DNA from 3 places in the Novosphingobium sp. KN65.2 genome. Region 3 is predicted to be linked to each of the others. Evidence: riboswitches for the same ligand, from Rfam matches in the RefSeq annotation. Region 3 holds a riboswitch; each other region holds the start of a gene.
The links. Region 3 has a riboswitch for cobalamin ahead of SPHV1_RS17425 (HoxN/HupN/NixA family nickel/cobalt transporter). Riboswitches for the same ligand answer to the same signal wherever they lie in the genome.

Region 1 (5,681 bases), on a different contig from region 3:
GCTCATCAGCGCGCCGGCAAGGCTGGAGACCATCAGGCCCGCCAGCGTGAACAGTGCCACGCCGCCGCTGCGACCGGCAATCAGCGCCAGCAGCGTCATCGCCCCGCAGGCCCCGGCCAGCGCGAAGACCGGCAGCAGCCACGGCGAGGCGGCATAGCCGGTCCAGAAACTGAGCACCGCGCCCAGCGCCGCGCCCGGTGCAATGCCGAACAGCCCGGGATCGGCCAGCGGATTGCGCAGGAAGCCCTGCATCGCGGCCCCGGCGGCACCCAGCCCCGCTCCCACCGCCAGCGCCAGAACCGCGCGCGGCAGGCGCAGCTGCATCAGGATGATCGAGGCATTGTGCGCTGCAGGCGAAAAGGGATCGATCCACACGCGTCCGGCCAGCAGCGAAAGCGGCACGGCCACAAGCAGGCCGGCCAGAAGCAGGAGAACGAGGCGCGGGTTCATCGCACCCGTGCCGTCCGCGCCGCCACGTCCTGCCGGTCCAGTTCGCGCCGTGCCCGTGCGAGCGCGTCAATCGCGCGCGGGATCGTGGGGCCACCGCACCAGAGGATCGAACGATCGAGCGGAAAACGCTTCATGCGGCTCAGGCTCGCGAGAGCGGGGTGGTGGAGCATGCGGTCCTCTTCGGCCAGCGGATTGCCAACTGCGAAGACGACGCGCGGCGGATCGGCCAGCACTTCTTCGAGGGGCAGGAAATCGGCCTGCGAAAGCCCTCGTGCACTGGCCGCATTCGTAAAGCCGGTGTGCTCCATCATGTCAACGATCAGGGTGTCGTCCCCCGCGACGAGCCCTGCCGATTCCCAGACCAGCGCCGGGACCGCAGCCGCGCCCCGCGGCGGCGCGGCGCGGGCCAGCGCCCCGTCGATGCGGCCGATCAGGCGACGGCCCAGTTCGGGATGGCCGGCAAGGCCCGCCAGCTCGCGGATCTGGTCGCGCGCGGCATCGAGGTCCGGCGCGATCGGGATCTTCACCACCCTGAAGCCCAGGTCCGCGAGCGCGCTGGCCGTCGCGGGCGGCAGGAAGCTGCTGGCGACGACGACCTTCGGGCCGATCGCCGCGACTTCCTCCACCGTGCCCGAAACCGCGCGGTAACGGCGCGCCCTGTCGAGGTCCATCGAAGTGGACTGGGCATCGTGGCTGTATCCTGAGATCGCCAGCAGCTGCCCCGGCCCGGTCACTTCGGCAAGGATCGCATCGGTACAGGGATTGAGCGAGACGATGGTCGGATGGGCCGGATCGCCCGGCCCGGCTGCGGGGGCGGCCTCGGTATAGCCGCCCCCGCAGCCGGATATGCCGGCCCATGCCAGCGCAAGGACCCCGGCGCGGACAAGACCCCGCGCCAGACGCTTCCCTCGGGTCCACCGGGACTGCGGGGGAAGCGGCAAGGTCACATCTTCACCCGAACCCCGGCATAGGCCGAACGGCCGGCCGTGCCGTAGCTGCGCACCACTTCGTAGTGCTCGTCGAACAGGTTCTCGATGCGTCCATAGACCTCGACGTTGGGCGTGACCGGATAGGACGTGCGCAGGCCGACGACGACGTGCCCCTCGACGAACTGCGTGTTCGCGTGATCGTCCCAGCGGTTGCCACCCACGCGCAGGTCGGCACCAAGACGCAGCCCCAGGCCCCAGGTCTTGTCGAGGCTGGCGTAGAAGTTGTTCTGCGGACGGCGGGCAAGGCGCGCGCCGGTCAGCTCGTTCTTCGCATCGAGGTAAGTGTAGGACAGGTTCAGATCGAAGCCCTCCCAGTCGGTCACCACCATGCCCAGTTCGATGCCCTTCGCGCGCGTGCGGCCCACGTTGTAGTAGTTCCAGTTCGCGAAGTCGTAATCGATCTGGTTGCGCGTCTTGCGGTCGAACCAGGTCAGGGTGAAGCGGCCCTTGCCCTCGGCGAACGGCTGTTCCACCCCGGCGTCCCAGGCCTTCGAGGTCTCGGGCTCAAGCGGGTTGAAAGTGCCGTTGGTGTAGAGCTGGTAGAGCGATGGCGCCTTGAAGCCCTCGCCGTAGCTGGCGCGGATCACCGGCGCGTCCTCGCCCTCGCCCAGTGCCCAGGCGCCGTTGGCCGCAAAAGTGGTGCGGTGGCCGAAATCGGCCTGGTCGTCGTAGCGCAGGCCGCCGTTGAGCGTCAGACCCGAAACCGGGTGCAGCGTCAGCATGCCGAAGTAGCTGTCGATCGAGGTGCGGTCCTTCGAACCGAAGTTATCGGAGAACTTCGATGTCTCTGTCTCCGCGCCGAGCAGGACGCTGACGAGGTCCACCGGCGCGAAGGTCACCTGTCCCTCGACCCGCTCGTTCCGGCCGTTGGTGGTATAAGGACCGTAGATCTCGTGATCGGAGATGCGGCGGGTGTCGGTGAGCCCATAGCCCAGGCGCGCGGTCAGGCGACCGTCGAGCCCGGCATAACGCAGGTTGGCGTAACCCAGCGTATCGCGCTTGTGCCCGAAATTGAGCGCATCGGCGCCGGTATCGTCATAACCGTAATCGGCCTTGGTGTAATAGCCGCCGGCGTCGACGCTCAGCCCCTCGGCCAGCTCGATTTCGGCACGGGCATTGGCGCTCTTGCTTTCGAAGCCGTCCTTCTCGGTCGCGCCGCGGCGCTCGTTGTAGGCCGAATAGCCGTCGCCCTCGAGCCAGTTGCCGCCCAGCGTCAGGCCGACCGGACCGAGCAAGCCGGCAGCCGAAGCCCCAACCTGTCGACGGTCGCGCCAGCCGTATTCGGCTTGCGCACGCGCAGTCCACTGTTCGGTCGGGCGCGCGGTGATGAAGTTGATCACGCCGCCGATGGCACGGCTGCCCCACAGGACGCCCGAAGAGCCGCGAACCACTTCGACCCGGTCGAACTGGCCGATGGTGAGACCGCCGAAATCGAAGCCACCGGCCACATCGCCCGGATCGTTGATGCGCACACCGTCGATCAGCACGAGGCTCTGGGCATTTTCCGCACCGCGCAGGAAGACGCTGGTGATCTGGCCGAAGCCGCCGGTGCCCGAAACGGTCACGCCCGGCAGGCGCTCAAGCACCTCGGTCGCCTGCGTCGCCTGTGTGCGTTCGATCTCGTCGCGGGTGACGACGCTTACCGACTGGCCCACCTGGCTCAGCGGCGTCTCGGTGCGCGTGGCGGTGACGACGATGGTGTTGTCCACCTCGTCGGCCAGGGCCGGGGAAACGAGGGCGGGCGTGGAAACGGCAAGCGCGGTGCCGAGCAGAAACAGATACTTCACGTACAAAACCTCCAACCTGAACGAAGTGTCGCTCGTGGCTGAGGCTGCACCTGTATCGGCGCATGACTCGCTGCATTCCGGTCCAACCCGCCCGGCGCGGAACGACCATCTCGGGCAGGTCTCCTGGCTCCCGGATCGTCGCGCCGCCCCACCTTCCCGGCGCTTTGTCACAAGCCGCCAGTGGCCATTCGGGACGGAACTCCCCGGTCACAGTTGCGGGGACAGCGCCGGATTTGAACCGGCTTCCCTCTTCGGTCCGGCAAGCCGGACAACCCGTGACGTGGCCGGGCGGATACTGCGGCGTTGCAGGCCTTGCAAGCGCGGCAACGCAAGCACCTGATCGCGCGAGAGATTTGTTTACCGGTTAAGGGTAAAAGGGCGCGGTGTATCGCTTCGGGACGGCCGTGACAGGCCGGATGCGCCAGATCGCGAAGCGGGTTAGGCGCAGGATGCGCCGCCGATGCACGCTGACGCGGCGACCGAAAGGAACCGATTGACCGAGCCACCTGCCCTGATTGCCCCGATCGGCGAAAGCGAGGCGCCCCCGCGCGACTTCGCGGCCCGGTTCGAGCGCGGGCGCAGGAACCGCCACGCCCACCGCGCCCATCTGCAGCGGCGCTGGGCGGCAGGCTTTGCCGGCCTTGCCGCGATCGCCCTGCCCGCCTTCGCTTCGCCGGGAAACTGGGGCCGCTTCTCCATCGCCGATGCCTCGGCCGAGGCGCAGACCCTCGAGCCGATGCCCTTCGAGCGCGCCGGATCGAGCTTTCCGGGCTCCGCCTTCTACTATCTCGAACAGGAAACCGCGCCCCTGCAGACAGGCGAAGGCGTGCATTCCGATGCCGGGGATGCTGCGGCAGCGGCGAGCGGAACCCGGCCCCTTGCCCGCCCGCTCAACATCGATGCCAGCGGCGTCGACCGCACCCGCGCCCTGCAGTGCATGACCGCAGCCATATACTATGAAGCCGCAAGCGAGGCCGAAGCCGGCCAGCGCGCCGTCGCGCAGGTCGTGCTTAACCGGGTGGCCCACCCGGCCTATCCCGGCACCGTTTGCGGCGTGGTCTACGAAGGATCGGAACGCGCCAGCGGCTGCCAGTTTTCGTTCACCTGCGACGGCTCGCTCGCCCGCAAGCCCTCGCGCTATTTCTGGGACCGGGCGATGCAGGTCGCGCGCGCCGCCCTGTCGGGCTACGTCTATGCGCCCGTCGGCCTGGCGACGCATTACCACACCGTGCAGGTCCATCCCTACTGGGCCGCGAGCCTCGACTACCTCGGCACCATCGGGGCGCATCGCTTCTACAGCTTCCATGGTGCAGCGGGCCGCCCGGGCGCCTTCCGCTTCGCCTACCTCGGCGGCGAGCCGGTTGCCGCGCCGCACCGTCGCGACACCGCCGCCCTCGCCGCGGCTGCGGCGGACACGCTCGATCCGGTGGCGATCCAGCGCCAGTTCGCTGCGCAGGACGCATCGTTCACGGCCGCGGCAAGTCCAGCCGACACGCCAGCGACCCCAACCAGAGCCGCGCCCGTCCCGCTCTATTCCGATGCCATTCGCGAGCGCGGCGGCGATGCGCTCTACCGCGCACAGAAGCTGCCCGAGACCGGCGACATCAAGCCGCAATACGCCAACAGCGGCCGCTGGATCGCCCAGCCGGGCAGCTGAACCGGCGCAATCCGTCCCCTTTCGGGGCATCGGGACGCCCCGGCAAGAATTCGGCAACCATAGGCCATTACAAAGGCTTAGAGCCTGACTGCCATAAGGGTCCAGATCAGAACAACGACACAAAGGGCCTGCCTGACATGACGATCCGCTTTGCCGCTGCCTATGGCGGAAAGAGCCCTGCGATTGTTCGTGCCCTGTGTCCCTCCGCCCCCCTGGGTGCGGTCAACGACAACGGCTGCAAGCCCATCCTCGGTGGCTCCGCCCGCCGGGCCATCGCCGCCTATTCCGAACAGATGCACCTGCCGATGCAGGCGGCGAACGACCAGCGGATGCTGACCGAGGCCCTGCGCCACTTCGCCCGCCACGGCCTCTCGGCCGCTGCCCATGCGCGCGAAAATGCAGAAGCCGCCAAGGCCGCCAGCGACGAGGAAAGCTGCCGCTGGTGGATCTCGATCTGCCGCCAGCTCGACCGCCGCATGGCCGACGCCCTGGCCCGCAAGATCGCCCGCCACGGCTGACCTCACGCCCGCCCCGGGGTACGCCATCACTCCACCGTCCGGCACCTGCAACCCGCTTCGGGCCTGTTGAAGCCGCACGTGCGCAGCATCCCCTGCGCACGACGACCGATCCTTGGACCGACTGGACGACGGGCAGTCCGAATCAACGCGTCGGAGAGGCACCGAGGTCTGTACGACCCACCTTTCGGGCAATTCGGCCCGGCCCTCTTGCCATGCCCCGGGATCGGCAAGAGACATGTCCCGCGCGGCGCAAGACTCGCACAAACCTTGCCAAATCGTT
Region 2 (5,681 bases), on a different contig from region 3:
GTCTGCCAGCGTCATTGTCCCGGGGCGCGGCCCTTCGCTGACGCGCTTGACGATGTCATGCGCAATGGGGCCGGTCAGCAGGCCCGAGGCCCCGAATTTGGCAATCCGCTCCATCGTGCGGGCATAGGCCGGGTTGCGCAGTCGATCGCCTGCGGCATAGCGGCTGCCGTCCGGCTTGGAGAAATAGGTGACGGCATCGGGCGCCGTTGACTGCGGCGCGCGTTCCATCCGGATCATCCCGGCAAGACGTGGGCTGACGATGAATCCGTCCGCTGCAAGATCGCGCGCCGGTTCGAGCAGGTCCGCCCAGGCGAGCTTGCCGTGATCGTGGTGGGCCATGTCGAGCATGGCGACGGCCCCTGGCACGCCTGTCGAAATGCCGCCGAGTACGGCATCGAAGAAGGGCAGGCGGTTGCCGTCATCGTCGAGGAAGAGACGGTCGGTAGCCCCGGCGGGCGCCGTTTCGCGTCCGTCGTAGTACGTCGCCTTGCGGTTCTTGGCGTCGTAATAGACCATGAAGGCACCGCCGCCGATCCCCGAACTCTGCGGCTCGACAAGGCCGAGAACGGCTTGGATCGCCACTGCGGCATCGACCGCCGAGCCGCCCTTGCGCAGTACGTCCACCCCGGCCTTCACCGCGAGGGGATTGGCCGCTGCGACCATCGCATGCTTCGCAAACCCGGACTGCTCGCGCTCTGGCGCCTTGGCAGTCCGGCTCTGCTCGACGGATGTTGCGGGGGTAGGGCTGGCCTGTGAAACGCTGGCCTGGGATACGGTCGTCAGTGTCAGTGCGGCTATGCCGACGGACAGGAGGAGGCGGCGCAATAGGGTTCTCCGGGGGGTGGCTTCTATCGAATTTCGTCAGGGCGATGGCCCCTTCGGCAAGGGACTCGCGGGACCGCCGGGACAGAACCTATCAGTTCCGTCCCATAGGTATAGGGCCGAGGTGCAAGGATCCTGACGTTCCGGGCAGGCAAGCGCGCGTCAGAGGTCGATGCCCGGTTGTGCCTTGATGCCGTTGCGAAAGGCATGCTTCTCGTCGCCGATCTTGCTGACCGTGTCGGCCAGTTCGATGAACTCGGCATGGGCCGCGCGTCCGGTGATGACCACATGCTGCATCTCCGGCCGGTTCCGGATCGCCGGGAGAACTTCCTCGAGCGTGAGGTAGCCGTAATTGATGAGGTATGTCAGCTCGTCGAGCACAACGAGCGAGATCGCGGGATCGGCAAGCGCGACCCTGGCCTTTTCCCAACCGGCCTGGGCTGCGGCGATATCACGCTGGAGGTTCTGCGTCTCCCAGGTGAAGCCTTCGCCGCAATTCTCCCAGGTGACACCCGGCTGCCTGGAAAGGAAGGCGCGTTCGCCCACGTCGACCTTGCTCTTGATGAACTGGAACACCGCAGCCGTACGGCCGTAGCCCAGCGTGCGGGCAACCATGCCGAAGGCGCTGGACGACTTGCCCTTGCCGTTTCCGGTGAGCACCAGCACCAGCCCCTTGTCGATCTTGGCTGCGGCAATGCGGGCATCGACTACGGTCTTGAGCTTGCGGGTGCGTTCCTTGTGGCGACGATCTTCTTCGGTCAGGTTCTCGGTGTCAGTCATGATTGGTCGGCCTCTCGTGGGTGTGGCAGGTGGCGGGGCGAAGGAGGCCGGCGCAGGTGTCTGGCGGTATTGGCAGTCACTCACGTATCCTCCTCGACGCACGCACGATTGTCGTCGCCAAGGGATTGCCCGCAGCAAGCGAGGCCCTCGTCCGCACGGTTCATCCCGCCCGCGCAGAGGAACGACGGTAGCGGGCCGGTTTCCTGACTTTCCGGATCGACGCGCCTGTCGCCGCCTTCTCGAACCGGGAAGGCCCCGTTCAATGGCGTAGTGGCGATGCGCTCACCGGTCACAGTTGCGGGAGCAGTGCCGTCAGCGCGGAGAAACATTCGGCGCCCGGACTTCCCGATTAAGCCCTTGCGGGCACCCGTTACGCCTTCGCGGATAAGTCAGGGCAAGGCGCCCTGCAAGCATATTGCGCTTGCGAACGGCATGGCTGCGCGATACTTGCCGGACTGCGACAGGTTCCCCGCAAGGGGATCAAAAGGGAACTCGGGTGCAAGTCCCGGGCTGCCCCTGCAACTGTAAGCGGCGAGCCATCCGGCCATTTCGCCATTGGGATCGAAAGGCGGTCCTGAGAAGGCGGCCGGAGCGGCGTTGACCCGTGAGCCAGGAGACCTGCCTGACGCAGTCGTTCTTCATCCGGGCAGGGCGCACCGGGTGTTCGAGGGCCCCGCGATGGCGGGGTCACCCCTCGCGCAACGACAGTCATCGTCTCGCCGGTTGAGCTTCCGGTGGGACTGGAGCCGTTTGCAAGGAGGGAGCGTTGCCATGCTCTTGATGTCTTTCTGTCGTCCGCGTTCGGGAACGGTATGCTGATGCTGCGTGCCGTCGAAGCCGAAGCCTCGGTCGTGGTCTGCTCGACCTGCCGCCATTCCGAAACAGAGCGTGAGGACGAGCACGGCCAGCGTGGCGGCGCGCGGCTGGCTTCCGCCATGCGCGAGGTGCAGGCTCAGGATCCCGCCTTGGCCGCCGTTTCCGTTCAGGAAATGCCGTGTCTGTTCGCCTGCAAGCGCTTTTGCACCGTGCATATCAGGGCGCCCGGCAAGGTGGGCTATGTCCTGGGCGACTTCGCTGCCGATCATGAGGCTGCACACGCGATCCTCAGCTATGCTGCGCAGCATGCCGAGAGCGAGGAGGGCGTTGTGCCCTATCGCAGCTGGCCGCAAGGCGTGAAGGGGCACTTCATCACGCGCACCCCGCCCGAAGGCTACCTGTGCACATGATCGGCTTCGAAAGCCGCGAAGCCTTTTCTGCGGCGCTCGCCGATCTGCCCGAAGCCAACAAGGTTGCGCAGGCCGCTGCACAGCTGCGCCAGGAGGACCTGACCAAGCCGCTGGGCTCGCTCGGTCGACTGGAGGACATCGCGATCTTCATGGCCTCGTGGCAGGGCAGGGAGCGGCCGGTACTGGAGCGCATCCGGGCTGCGGTCTTCGCCGGGAACCACGGTGTCGCCGCGCGCGGGGTCAGCGCCTATCCGCCCGAAGTGACGGCGCAGATGGTTGCCAACTTCGCGGCTGGCGGTGCCGCCATCAATGCCCTGGCCGATGCCTGCGGCGCGGAACTGGTCATCGTGCCGATCGAGCTGGAACGTCCTACGGCGGACTTCGTCGAAGAGCCTGCCATGAGCGAGGAGGATTGCCTCGCGGCACTCAACGCGGGCGCATCGGTCGTCGAAGAGGGGCTGGACCTACTTTTCGTCGGCGAAATGGGGATCGGCAATACAACGCCCGCCGCCGCGCTATGTGCGCAGGTCTGCAACGGCACCGCTGCCGAGTGGGTCGGTGCCGGGACGGGTCTCGACATGGACGGGATCGCCCACAAGCAGTCCGTCGTCGCGCAGGCATTGGCCTTTCATGGTACCCTCTGCACTGACGCTTTCGAAACCCTTCGTCGGCTTGGCGGGCGCGAGATTGCCGCGATGGCAGGGGCCATCCTTGCCGCACGGATAAAGCGCATTCCGGTACTGCTCGACGGCTACATCGTCTGCGCTTCCATAGCGCCGCTGGTGGTCGATCAGCCGCGGTTCGCCGCGCACTGCCTTGCCGCCCACTGTTCCATGGAAGCGGCCCATGCGCGGTTGCTCGACTGGCTTGGCCTTGCCCCCCTGCTGCAACTCGGAATGCGGCTGGGCGAAGGGACCGGCGCAGCGGTGGCGACGCAGCTCGTGCGCTCGGCCATTGCGGCGCACAACGGCATGGCGACATTCGCCGAGGCCAAGGTGGCGGGCGTTGCATGACGGATTTCGTGCTGCACCTCATGCGGCACAGCGCTCCGCAGCGGCCCGGCCTGATGCTCGGCCATCTCGACGAGCCGCCACTGGCCTCCGGCGTAGCCGCCTGCATGGAACGCGCAGGTGCACTTGCCTTCAAGCAGATCAGGTGTTCCGATCTTGCCCGAGCGCTGCTTCCCGCAAGGGAGATAGCCGGGCAGTGCGGCCTCGCAGTACATATCGATCCGCGCTGGCGTGAACTCGATTTCGGTGCGTGGGATGGCATGGCGCCGCAGCAGTTGCCCAATGACGCGCTTGCCCGGTTCTGGGACGACCCGGATGCCTTCCCTCCGCCGGGAGGCGAGATGTGGTCGGTCCTTGTCCGGCGCGTGGGCGAGGCACTGGCGCATATTCGTGAGGATTGCCTCGTCGTTGCGCATGGCGGCTCGATCCGCGCTGCAGTATCATATCTCACCGGGCTCGATCATCGCGGTGTCTGGGCGTTCGACCTGCCTTACGGCGCGCTCATCAGCCTGCGGGTATGGCCAGGAGGCAAGAGTGCGGGGCAGATCATAGCGCTAGAGACGGACGCGCCATGATCCGCCGCTTCATTCTCGCCATGCAGTTTACCACGCGCGTGCCCCTGCCGAACGTGAAAGCAGACGATGCGGACTTCGCCGCGCTCCTGCGTTATTTCCCGATGGTGGGACTGGTTGTGGGCGCCATCGTTTCGGGCGCCTGGTGGCTGGGATCGTTCCAAGGCGCATGGCTGGCGGCGCTGCTAGCGTTGGGGGCATGGGTGGCGGTGACCGGCGCGCTGCACCTCGACGGACTGGCCGACGTGGCCGATGCGACCGGTGCTGCGCATGGCAATCCAGCACGGCTTTCCGAGGTTCTGGCCGATCCGCATGTCGGCAGCTTCGGCGTCGTCGTCGTCGTGCTGCAGTTGCTCGCCAAGTTCGTCCTGCTGCAGCATGTTAGCCTCGCCGATTTGCCGCTGCTCTGCATCTTGCCGGGCCTTGCGCGCATCGGCCCCCTGTTCTGGGCAAGGATGTTGCCGCCGCTTCATGAAGGATTGGGCAGCCGTCTGGGCGCCGGGGTGCGCTTTCGGGATTTCGTGCTCTGGGGCATCGCCGCGCTGCCTGTCGTCGTGCGGGAGCCTGCCTTTGCCTTACTGGTCCCTGCAATCCCGCTCTGGTCCCTGTGGCTTCGCCGCAGGCTGGGCGGAATATCGGGCGACGGTCATGGTGCGGGGATAGAGCTGTGCGAGACCGCCCTCCTTGCAGCACTGGTCCTCACATGAGCGCCTTGCAAACCGTACGTCACGGAGGGCGGCTCCACGAGGCCTGCCGGCGTTACGGCGGCCGACCGCAGGACTGGCTTGACCTGTCCACCGGCATCAATCCCGAGCCATGGCCTGCAGCATCCCTTCCGGCGACAGACTGGAGCCGACTGCCCGAGCCCGATGCCCTGAGCGAGCTTGAGGCAAGGGCTGCAGCGCACTTCGGCGTCGATCCCGTCCATTGCTGCGCAATCGGCGGGAGCGAACTGGCGATCCGCCTTGTCGCCCGCCTGCTCGATTTGCCGGGATGCTCACTGCAACCGGCTTATGGCAGCCACGAGGAGGCTTTTGCCGGTCCTCCTGCGAACTTCGCGGAAGTCCCGGAACAGCCCACCGCCCTGATCTTTGCCAACCCGAACAATCCCGATGGCCGCCTGCGGCAAGGGCAAGACATCCTCGTCTGGTCGGATCGGCTGACCGCCGAAGGGAGTTGGCTCGTTGTCGACGAGGCCTATGCCGACTGCGACCCCGCCGAGAGCGTTGCCCCGCAAGTTCAGGATGGCCGACAACTGATCGTCCTGCGTT
Region 3 (5,681 bases):
CCACGAGATCGGCCGGAGCCTGCCCCAGATCCTGCGGAACGGAGGCTTCCTCGATCCCGTGGGTCTCGCGGAAGATGACGTGCATCGCGGCCTCAGCCCTGCAGCGCGGCCCTTATCGCAACGGGATCGAGGTGATCGTGCTCGGCAATGGCGACCAGCGAGGTGACACGGGCTTCGTCGGGGCGCCAGGGGCGGTCGTAGTGGCTGCGCACCCGCGCGCCGACCGCCTGCACCAGCATGCGCATCGGCTTGCCGGCAACCGCGACATAGCCCTTAACGCGCAGCACCCGGTGATCGCTCGCCAGGGTCTCTATGCGTGCGGTGAGAGCGGCAGGATCGGCAATCTCGCCCAGTTCGATGACGGCGCTGTCGAAGTCCTCGTGTTCGTGATCGTCCTCGCCATCGTGGTGCGAAGGACGCGCGGCAATGTCGTCCTCTGCAGCAGCGCCAAGTCCGAGGATAACGCGCGGATCGACGACGCCTTCGCTCAGTTCGATGACCGGAACCGGTCGCGGTGCCTCGGCAGCGATGACTTCGCGCGCCCGCGCCAGGCCCTGGGCGCCGGCAAGGTCGGCCTTGGTCAGCAGCACCATGTCGGCACAGGCGAGCTGGTCCTCGAAGACTTCGGACAGCGGGGTCTCGTGATCGATTTCCGGATCGGCCGCACGCTGCGCCTCGAGCGCGGCGAGATCGGGTGCGAACCGCCCGTCGGCCACGGCCTCGGCATCGGCAAGCGCCAGCACGCCGTCGACGGTGATACGGCTGCGGATCGCGGGCCAGTCGAAGGCCTTGAGCAGCGGCTTGGGCAGCGCGAGCCCCGACGTCTCGATCAGGATGTGATCGGGCCGCGGCTCAAGCGCCAGGAGCTTCTCGACAGTAGGGATGAAGTCGTCTGCGACGGTGCAGCAGATGCAACCATTGGCCAGTTCGACAACGTTCTCTGCCGGGCAATCGGGGATGGCGCAGGACTTCAGGATATCTCCGTCGACGCCCAGCGTGCCGAATTCGTTGACGACGACGGCCAGGCGGCGACCACCGGCATTGCGGATGAGATGGCTGATGAGCGTGGTCTTACCCGCGCCCAGAAAGCCGGTGATGATCGTTACGGGGACCTTGGACAGGTCAGGCATCGGCAATTCCCCAAGCGCCATGGCGACAACGGCAGGGCTTGCCGGAACGAGTCCGACCGACGCGCGACGACGGGCGGGCGCGAAAAGGCACCCGTTACCACGCGACCGTGCAGCCCCAGCCGCACAGCTTCGTCGCTCAGACGGAAGAATTACCGTGCCGTGACCATCCCCTGGATCAAGGCAAGAGCGACCGGTGCGCCGGCAGGTCTCCTGGCTTGCGGGTCACTGCTTGATGCACGCCTTCCCGGATCGCCTTGCGGCGTCATCCAGTGGCCGCCCCTTTCGCGTAACGAAGGGAGCCGTGTGCATCGCGCTATCCGCTCACAGTTGCAGGGACAGCCGCGGATTTGGGAAGGAAGCCCCTCCCGCACCGCATTCCCGATTAAGCCCCCTTCGGGGCACCGGCGCGATCTTTCGGTGCACAGAATCGATCCGTGCGCCGGAGCGAGGCCCTAGAACAGATTGGTCGGCAAGCCAATCGCTTCCGGGCCTGTTATCATGCCGAGACGCGCACTTCGATGTCGTCGAAGCGCTTCCAGCGGTAGATCGCAAAGCTGGCCAGCCAGCACAGCACGAAAAGGCCGATGATGGCGAACCCAAGGCTGTTGAAATTCTCGCCCAGCTCGCCCGCAATGCCGAACAGGCTGCCGGTCAGCCCCAGCTTCTCCCCGATCAGGGCGACAGTCTCGATCCCGCCGATGACGATGGCCACGAGCGCAGAAATCAGAGTGATGGTGATGTTGTAATAGAGCTTGCGGATCGGCTTGACGAAAGCCCACTCGTAGGCGCCGAGCATGACCACGCCGTCCGCGGTATCGATCAGCGCCATGCCCACTGCGAAGAGCACGGGCAGGACGAGGATCGTACCGATGGAAAGCCCGTCCGCCGCCTGCCCGGCCGAAAGGCCGAGGATGGCGACTTCGGTCGCGGTGTCGAAACCCAGTCCGAACAGGAAGCCCAGCGGGGCCATGTGCCAGCTGCGGGTAATCAGCCGGAACATCGGCCGGAAGATCCTTGCCATCAGTCCGCGATTGCCCAGCAGCATGTCGAGGTCTTCCTCGACATAGGCGCCCCCGGCGCGAACATGGGCGAAGGTCTTCCAGACGTTGCGCAGAATGATCAGGTTCATCGCAGCTATCGAAAACAGGAAGACCGCCGAGATCGAGGTGGCCACGAGACCGCCGACCTGCTTGAAGCTTTCGAACTGCGCCAGCGCGCTCGTCGTCAGGGCGATGGCTATGGCCGCGATGGTGACGATGCCGGAATGGCCGACGGCGAACCAGAAACCGACGGCGACCGGGCGCTGGCCGTCCTGCATCAGCTTGCGGGTCACGTTGTCGATGGCTGCGATATGGTCGGCATCCACGGCGTGGCGCAGGCCCAGCCCCCATGCGAGCAAGGCCGTCCCGAGCATGAGCGGCTGATCGTGGAAGAGCGATAAAGCCCATATCCAGGCGGCGATATTGGCGGCCACGAGCGGGCCGAAGAGCCAACCTATCCGGCGGCGCAGGTTGGGTCGGGCATTTTGCGGCGGTTGAGCCATGATGCGTTTTCGTCCTCCGGCGTCTTGCGACAAGGTCGGGACGAACCGCTCAGGCGAACGGCCGGAAGGCGCAGGCAACCGGACGCCAGGGCCGATCGACACGCCAGTCCGCTGCGGCCCCGGCCACAGGTTCGTCGCTCAGACGGAGTTCACCGTGCCGCGGCCATCCCCTGGACCAGGGCAAGAGCGACCAGACGCCGGCAGGTCTCCTGGCTCGCGGGTCACAGCTTGATGCACGCCTTCCCAGGCCCCTGTGCGGCACGCCGCATTCGGCCCAGTGGCTGCTTCCCAGACGCCCATGGCGCATGAAAAGCCGTGTGCATCGCGCTATCCGCTTACAGTTGCAGGGACAGCCGCGGACTTGGGAAAGGAATCCCCTTCCCGCACCGCATTCCCGATTAAGCCCCTGTTACGGGGCACCGGCGCGATCAAGGTGAATCGGCAAGAACCGATTCGAGGATGCTGATAACACCCCGCTTTCGCAGTGCCCATCGCAAGTTTTCGGCAACCGCCCGGCTCCGGGGGCAGCACGGCGCCTATAAGGCGCGTTCGGTGAAGGTGCCGCGCATGCAGTGGTTGGAGCTCATCGCCGAGCCGTAGCCACCGGCATTGAGGAAGGCGATGAAGTCCCCCTCCTCAACGGGCGGAAGGAGTGTGTCGGCAGCCCAGATGTCGAGCGCTTCATTGATGTTGCCGGCAACCGTCACCCGCTCCGCCGACGCTGCGCCGTCGCCGCGCAGCAGGCAGGGAGCCGGCTCGCACGGCAGGTCGTAGAAGGCGGGTTCCGGATGGAGATTGAAGCCCCCGCCGACGAAAACGAAACGGGTATCACGCTTGCGCTCGACATCGGTGACGGGAAGCACGAGCATCCCGGCATCCTTGGCGATATAGTCTCCCGGTTCAACGGCGATACGCAGGTCCCGTCCGGCGAAATGACGGCGCAGGATCGCGGCCCAGCGCTCCAGATCGAGCGGGCTGTCGCCCGGGCGATGGGGTAGCCCCAGCCCGCCACCGACATTGACCGTGCGCACCTGTGGTGCTTCGTCAAGGAAACGGAACGCTTCCGCGACAGCCAGGTTCCAGGTCTCCAACTGGTCGGTCAGGTAGCCGCAGCCGACATGGAAATGCAGCGAGGCGATCGTCAGCCCATACTGCCGGGCCAGCGCCAGGGCCTCGCCCCACTGCTCGCAGTAGATGCCGAACTTGGTCGTTCGTCCTCCGGCATAAGTCAGCTTCTCGGCATCGCCATAGCCGGTGCCGCGCCCGGGATTGACGCGAATGCCGATCTCCCGGCCGGGTGTGCGTTCACCGATGCGCCGGATCATGCCCATGGTGTCGCAATTGATGGTAAGCTCGGGGTGGACCAGCAGCCGCTCCAGATCGCGCGGCGTGACGCCGGTGCCGGTAAAGCTGATCTGCCCGGGCGCAAAACCGCAGGCAAGGGCTTGGTCCAGTTCGCCGGGAGAGCAGATATCGACGCCGCATTTTCCGCTTCCCGACAGCCGCTCCAGCAGGGGCGCAAAGCGGTTGGCCTTCATCGCGTAATAGACCGTGGAGGCGCAGCCGGTCTCGGCAAGGGCTGCGATCACCCGGTCGAGGTTGGCTTCGACACGCGCTAGCGAATAGAGAAACAGCGGACCGTCGCTCTCGCCTGCCAGCGCGGCGACGTCATGGCCCGCGAAGTGCAGGCGCCCTTCGCGATAGTGCAGATCGGGTCGCGCCCACCACGGCGCGGTCCCGGCTACCGAGCCCCGCTGCGGCACGCTCATCGCTTCTGCGGCTTGACCTGCCCGTCCAGAAATCGCCGGCCCTCCTCATTCGCATCTTCAGCGCGCCCGGTGATCCACACGCGGCAGCGCTGCGCGGCACAATGGCACGCGAACTGCCGATAGAGAACGTCCTCCGTCGCGGCATAATCGATGGTCAGCACTTCGCCAGAAGCGATATCCCGCAGGGCGACGAGTTCGAAACGCTCCATGTCGAGGCGGCAATTGGGTTCGCAGCCATGCGAGAGGTAGCCGACGAAGCGCGTGTCGTGGACATGCATCCCCGGCGAGACCTGCAGGCTGTGCTGCAACAGATCCGCGCTGACTTCGCCGTTGAACCTGTCGAGCACATCGCCCGCGGCAAAGGGAACGAGCGCGCGCACGCACAGGCCAAGCGACTCGCACTGGCAGACGACAAGGCGGTCTTCGCCTGATTCGGGCGCGCTGGAGTGTCCCCGCGGCTGGATGAACAAGGCCGTTTCCCCTGACGCCTGCTGAAATGTGCTGATCTTCGAGGCTGTTATCCTAGGGGCAATTTCTTAGCGAAACGTAGCCGGTTGCATTCGCCCTCGCGCGCATATTCCACGCGGTCCATGATCCGGCGCACGATATGGATGCCAAGGCCGCCGATCTCGCGCTCTTCCACCGCAAGCGACGTGTCGGGCGCTTCGAGGGTCAACGGATCGAAAGGCTTGCCATCGTCGATCAGGTCGACCGTAATTTCCTCGTGCCTGACATTGAGGCAGGCGGTGATGCGCGGCGTGTCCTGCTGCTTGCCGTGTTCGAGGATGTTGCTGACCAGTTCGTCGAACGCGATCATGACCTTGGTCAGCACATCTACCGGCAGGTCGACGCTTTCGAGATAGGCTTCGATATCTTCGAGGAACGCCGGGAACCCTGCCCTTCCGTTGGCGAGAGTGCGTTCATAATCGCAATCCATGCCACTCGATCCCCGTACCGGCGCCACACGATTGCGGGCACGGCCAACTTAATCGAGTGGAAAATTTTCACAACTTCTCCAATAAGGTGCGTGCACACGATGGGAAGACGGGCGGAGACAGGCCGATGGAAATCAGCGAAGAAATCATGGGCCCGGCTCTGGTCATGACCCTGGCGGGACGGCTCGACAGCAATACCGCGCCGCTGCTCGAAACCCGGCTGCCCTCCCGTATCGAGGGCAATCCGGCCACCGTGATCGATCTCTCGCAAGTCAGCTACGTCAGTTCGGCGGGGCTGCGCATC

Region 1: linked by a shared signal. The riboswitch ahead of SPHV1_RS14900 (TonB-dependent receptor domain-containing protein) and the one ahead of SPHV1_RS17425 (HoxN/HupN/NixA family nickel/cobalt transporter) in region 3 are both predicted to bind cobalamin.
Region 2: linked by a shared signal. The riboswitch ahead of SPHV1_RS20485 (DUF1636 domain-containing protein) and the one ahead of SPHV1_RS17425 (HoxN/HupN/NixA family nickel/cobalt transporter) in region 3 are both predicted to bind cobalamin.

Annotation. Positions count from the first base shown of each region.
Region 1 covers NZ_CCBH010000164.1:6,476-12,156, forward strand. Annotated here, with positions in the region: gene SPHV1_RS14890 (iron ABC transporter permease) at 1-450, opposite strand, end outside; gene SPHV1_RS14895 (ABC transporter substrate-binding protein) at 447-1,397, opposite strand; gene SPHV1_RS14900 (TonB-dependent receptor domain-containing protein) at 1,394-3,226, opposite strand; cobalamin riboswitch at 3,322-3,518, opposite strand; gene SPHV1_RS14905 (cell wall hydrolase) at 3,687-4,883, shown strand; gene SPHV1_RS14910 (hypothetical protein) at 5,021-5,401, shown strand.
Region 2 covers NZ_CCBH010000193.1:23,274-28,954, reverse strand. Annotated here, with positions in the region: gene ggt (gamma-glutamyltransferase) at 1-825, opposite strand, end outside; gene cobO (cob(I)yrinic acid a,c-diamide adenosyltransferase) at 985-1,602, opposite strand; cobalamin riboswitch at 1,778-1,988, opposite strand; cobalamin riboswitch at 2,048-2,243, shown strand; gene SPHV1_RS20485 (DUF1636 domain-containing protein) at 2,421-2,828, shown strand; gene cobT (nicotinate-nucleotide--dimethylbenzimidazole phosphoribosyltransferase) at 2,825-3,841, shown strand; gene SPHV1_RS20475 (histidine phosphatase family protein) at 3,838-4,413, shown strand; gene cobS (adenosylcobinamide-GDP ribazoletransferase) at 4,413-5,117, shown strand; gene SPHV1_RS20465 (threonine-phosphate decarboxylase) at 5,114-5,681, shown strand, end outside.
Region 3 covers NZ_CCBH010000174.1:77,560-83,240, reverse strand. Annotated here, with positions in the region: gene cobN (cobaltochelatase subunit CobN) at 1-85, opposite strand, end outside; gene cobW (cobalamin biosynthesis protein CobW) at 93-1,130, opposite strand; cobalamin riboswitch at 1,313-1,551, opposite strand; gene SPHV1_RS17425 (HoxN/HupN/NixA family nickel/cobalt transporter) at 1,627-2,673, opposite strand; cobalamin riboswitch at 2,855-3,112, opposite strand; gene SPHV1_RS17420 (diaminopimelate decarboxylase) at 3,210-4,442, opposite strand; gene SPHV1_RS17415 (SET domain-containing protein-lysine N-methyltransferase) at 4,439-4,912, opposite strand; gene SPHV1_RS17410 (ATP-binding protein) at 4,960-5,379, opposite strand; gene SPHV1_RS17405 (STAS domain-containing protein) at 5,505-5,681, shown strand, end outside.